Regions from separate parts of the Phytopseudomonas flavescens genome, predicted to be linked through region 2. Evidence: predicted binding sites of a transcription regulator. Region 2 holds the regulator's gene; the other holds the start of a gene.
The links. Region 2 encodes LexA, which represses DNA repair genes until DNA is damaged. Its sites were predicted from a motif close to CTGTNTNNNNANACAG; they were not measured.

Region 1 (2,449 bases), 2.1 Mb from region 2:
AGGCCCATGCGCGTGAGGGCCGTGACCAGCTCGACGGGCAGGCCGATTCGATCCAGAGGCATGGCCGCGAGCTGCTGGTGCAGGGCCTGTTCGTCCGTCACCGCCAGGCCATCGTGGAGATTGGCGAGCATGCGCGCTGCAGCCGGGTTGTGCGCCAGGGTGATGCGATGACGAAAGCCCAGCGCCGTCAGCTCCTCGCGCAAGCGCGCCTCGAAGCGCGGCCAGGGACCGAACAGGGCCAGACTGGATTGCACCTCCAGCAGCAGGCAGCGTGGGTAGTGCAGGCTGACCTGGGAGCTGAAACCGTAGGCCCAGGCAGCGAGAAAAGTGCGCCAGCGCTCGATATCGGCAGGGTCGTACTCGGCGCTGGCGAACGCGCAGTTCAGCGATTGCGCAGCCGTGAGCGTCTGCCCCGGACGCAGGCCAAGCGCCCGGGCCGATGGGGTTACCGCCTGCAACAGGCGCCGCTGCGGTGTGCCGCTGAGCAGCACCAGCGGCGTGTCGGCGTCTTCGCGGCCACGCAATACCCCGTCCATGGCCAGTTGTGGCAGCAGAATGCAGGCCCAGCGCATGTCATCGACCCCAGGCGCTCAGGGGAAACGTGCGTGCCGGTGGCTGTCCGCCACGGCACTTGAGCACGCGCACCTGAGCCGGTTGCGCTTCTATGGTCAGGCGCAAGGCCGCCGGCGAAGGGTTCTGCGCCTCATGCAGCGGGCGGTAGGCGAAGGCCAGGGTCTGCCCGGTTTCCGCAGCGATCTGCAGGCGACGCAAGGCCCGATCATCGGCACGCTGCGGCCAGAGCACCACCGCCCCGCAACTGCCCGAGCGCAGACACTGCTCGGCAGCCCACATGGCCTCCCGGGCAGACGCCTGGATCAGCGTCAACTGCTTCAGCTCCACCCCTGCCGCCAGCCAGGCGCCGGGGTAGGGCAGGTAGGGTGGAGCGATCAGCACCACCCGCTCACCGGCAGCGCTCAAACGCGCCAGCGTCGCCAGCAACAAACGCAGCTCGCCTATACCTGGTGCCGCAACCAGCAGCTCGCTCAACGCCGCTTCCGGCCAGCCACCACCGGGCAGCGATGCATCCAGCGCCGCGTTACCGGTGGGCTGGTGACCACTGGGCGCGACAACGCTCTGGCCACGCCAGATACGGCGCTCGTTGAGCAAATGATCGAGGGCTACGACAGAAGACATGGCAATCGGCTAGCAGAAAAAATACTGTTCAAATGTACAGTATTTTGTTTCTCCAACAAGGGAGTATCCGCCGAGTGGAGCACCCTGCACCCCGACCGATCCCAGGCAGACGGCTTACCGGCATCAGGTCGAACAATGCCGCAATGGCCTGCAAGGCTCCGTACTCAAGGCCTGCGGCCCGAAGGAGGGCGGTTCGCTGCCAGCGAATGAGGCAAGCAATTGAAACCAAGCGAAAAAAATCGCCCGACGGGCTTCGCCAAACCGATTTCTGCTGATATCATGCGCGCCGCCTGGGAAGATGCCGGAGTGGCCGAACGGGACGGATTCGAAATCCGTTGTATCAGCGATGGTACCTAGGGTTCAAATCCCTATCTTCCCGCCATATCTCAAGCAAAAGCCCCCGAAATTCATAGAGTTTCGGGGGCTTTTGCTTTTCAGGGTCTATCTTCTGTCGAAAAGGATGGCGGCATGAGCGAAGCAAGCGACCGAACCGTAGCCTTCATCGCAAACCTTATCCCTCTCTATACGCACATCATGGGAGTGGCAGTCTACGACCCGCTCCCATTTACCCCTGTTGGGAAGAGACCTGAGGGGCGCTACATTACTGCTGCGGGAGGATTATCGGCAGCGATGTAGCTTCATATAGCGTAACGATCCTGCTCAGCTTCGGGCGACCACCTTGGCACGGCGTGCCGCGAATGCGGCTTCTACGTCTGCATTGGATCGGCCTCGACCGGCTTCGACCGATGCTCTAGCAGCAGCGACCTTGCGCCGAACGAAATCTGCATCTTCCTTGGTTTGCTGCTGATGGCGGATGTAGTCGTGCATGAGATCGCGCATTACCTGAGAGGCCGGTAGGTGGGCAGCTTGACCGCAGCCATGTAGCTGTCACGTCATTCAAGCTCCCGTTTTAGGTTGAAGAGCGCTTCTTTGACGATGGCAGTTATACCGTTGTGTGTGTAACGCACTACCCCGGCGTTCGCGGAGCTTGTGCAACGGACGTGATGATGCTGGCCAACAGACGATGAAGGTCACTGCGGTGGCCGCTGTGGGCTGCTGAGGCATGCTCGTCCGAGGTCATCGCGACGGTCAAGCCAAGTCGCGGCACGAGGTAGAGCATCTGTCCGCCGTAGCCCCAGCCGTAGCGGATGTCTTCGCCTGCGATACGGGTCAGGAACCAGGCATAGCCATGCCCGTCGCCAGTCCAGGGCGACTGCGTGCGCTGCTGCCAGGAGGCATCGATCCATGTCTGCGA
Region 2 (2,449 bases):
GGCTTCACCGCCAGGGTCTGCTCGACCAGCAACTCGAGCAGCTCCTCGAGACTGAAGGTCACTCCGGGCTTGCTCTGGCGCTTGTCGAGCTCACGCTCGAGGCTCGCGCAGAATGGCCCGAGAAAACGCGAGAAGACCGCCTGGATCAGGGCCTTCTTCGAGCCGAAGTGGTAATTGACGGCGGCCAGATTGACCCCAGCCTTGCTGGTGATCAGGCGCAACGACGTCTCGGCGAACCCCTTCTCCGCGAACAATTGTTCCGCGGCATCCAGAATGCGTTCAACGGTTTCCGATTGCGCCATGACATCCATCCGACAAACAAGTGTTTGAAACATACGTTTCAGCGCGCACGCCTGTCAAGTCGCGCAGGCCGTATTCTGGATGCTCAGTCATCATTTGGCGATAGCGTCGCGGCCATCCCGGCCGGGTTTGCACAATGGCCCGCTGAGCATAGCCCGGAACGCCGCCTGGCGGATAACACAGGCGCAACGCACATCAATGGATTGCCAAGCGCCGATTACTGTATATAATCCCAGTCACTGTATAAAAAGACAGAGCCGCCCACATGATCAAGCTGACGCCCCGCCAAGCCGAAATCCTCGCCTTCATCAAGCAGTGCCTGGAAGACAACGGCTACCCGCCGACTCGCGCAGAGATCGCCCAGGCGCTCGGCTTCAAGTCGCCGAACGCTGCCGAGGAACACCTCAAGGCCCTGGCCCGCAAGGGTGCGATCGAGATGACCCCGGGCGCCTCCCGTGGCATCCGCATCCCGGGCTTCGAGCCCAATCAGGTCGAGGAAGAAGGCCTGCCGGTGATCGGTCGGGTCGCTGCCGGTGCGCCGATCCTCGCTCAACAGCATATAGAGGAAGCCTGCCGGATCAACCCGGACTTCTTCCGCCCCAAGGCCGATTACCTGCTGCGAGTGCGCGGCATGAGCATGAAGGACATCGGCATCGTCGACGGTGACCTGCTTGCCGTACACACCACCAGCGAAGCACGCAACGGCCAGGTCGTGGTCGCGCGCATCGATGACGAGGTAACGGTCAAGCGCTTCAAGCGTGAAGGCAACACCGTCTGGTTGCTGGCCGAGAACCCAGAATTCGCCCCGATCGAAGTGAACCTGGAAGAACAGGAGCTGATCATCGAAGGCTTGAGTGTCGGCGTCATACGCCGCTAATGGAGGCTTTATGCAGTTCCCTCAGTCACTGAGCCGTACCCAACTTCCGCTGTTCGATGCCTTTCTGGCCTCGACCCTCGCAGTGGTCGAGCCCGAACCGGTAGCCCAGGAAACCACGTTCAGCGAGGTGTCGCTGAGAGGTGCTGCGGGTAACTGTCTGACACTGCTGGCTCCCATGCTGCGGGAACTGAGCGAGAAGGACGACGAACGCTGGCTGACCCTGATCGCCCCACCGGCCAGCCTGACCCAAAGCTGGCTGCGCGATGCAGGCCTGAACCGTGAGCGGATTCTGCTGTTGCACCCGCGCAACAGCCAGAGCGCCCTGCTACTGGCTCAGGAAGCCTTGAAGCTTGGCCGTAGCCATACGGTAGTGAGCTGGTTGCATCCCCTGCCCCAGCACGCGCGCCAGCAACTGGAAGCGGCAGCACGCCTCGGTCAGGCGCAAAGCCTGAACATCAGCCTGGGCTGATCCGCGGTTACAGAGAAATGATCACAACTGAAGCCTCGCTTTTCTACCTGCTCTCCCTCGAGGGGCGCGGGTAGAAAACCGAATCAGTGCAGGACGCGAGGCTGCTCGTCTTCCTGCTCGAAATCGCCCTCTGCCATTCTGCCGGCCATTTGCACGCCGACATTGAGCATCGCCTTGGCGACTTCCACATGCTGGCCCTGGAGAAAGGCCTTGGCATCTTCGGAGAAGTCCAGCACCACCAGTGCTTCCTCATCATCGGCTCGACGCAGGGCAATACGCCCATCGGGCAGTTCGACGATTTCAAGGAAGGAAGTAGGCATAACTCGGATTCTCCACGAAAGGCCGCGCATTGTAGCAGCCGCTCCGCTCGATCGCTTGGCGAAAAAACCGCCAGGTGCTGAACGGGCTTTCAATCAACGGCAAGCGACACGCTTACCATTCGCTGAGGCCGACGCGAAAACGCTGCGCCAGCGCCTTGAGCTCCTGCCGCCAGCTCTCCAGGGTTTCCCGCTCGAGAACAGGCAACTCCTCATCCAGGCTCACCGCTTCGATCAGCGACGTAGCGCCAGGATCGGCCTTGGCTTCACGTGGTGGACGCGGTGGCTTGAACAGTTGCGCATGGGCCGCCAGCAACTGGCCGAGCCAGGTGTGCGCGTTCTCGGACAGCTCCACCAGCTCGGCAAGCTCCGGGGTCGGTGCAGCCGCCAGGTTCTGGCGATCCAGCAGCAGTTCGGCCCGCGCGGCACCGCTGTTCGGCAAGCGATAGAAGCCGGCGATCTCGTGGCAGAGGCCCAATAGCGCCC

Region 1: the regulator LexA is predicted to act here: its motif matches at 1,219-1,234, upstream of imuA (translesion DNA synthesis-associated protein ImuA).

Annotation. Positions count from the first base shown of each region.
Region 1 covers NZ_JACBYV010000001.1:428,812-431,260, forward strand. Annotated here, with positions in the region: gene FHR27_RS01840 (Y-family DNA polymerase) at 1-572, opposite strand, end outside; gene imuA (translesion DNA synthesis-associated protein ImuA) at 574-1,194, opposite strand; tRNA gene FHR27_RS01850 (tRNA-Ser) at 1,487-1,576, shown strand; gene FHR27_RS01855 (hypothetical protein) at 1,855-2,022, opposite strand; gene FHR27_RS01860 (serine hydrolase domain-containing protein) at 2,162-2,449, opposite strand, start outside.
Region 2 covers NZ_JACBYV010000001.1:2,494,304-2,496,752, forward strand. Annotated here, with positions in the region: gene FHR27_RS11050 (TetR/AcrR family transcriptional regulator) at 1-302, opposite strand, end outside; gene lexA (transcriptional repressor LexA) at 566-1,177, shown strand; gene sulA (SOS-induced cell division inhibitor SulA) at 1,188-1,646, shown strand; gene FHR27_RS11065 (hypothetical protein) at 1,730-1,966, opposite strand; gene FHR27_RS11070 (DUF6586 family protein) at 2,079-2,449, opposite strand, start outside.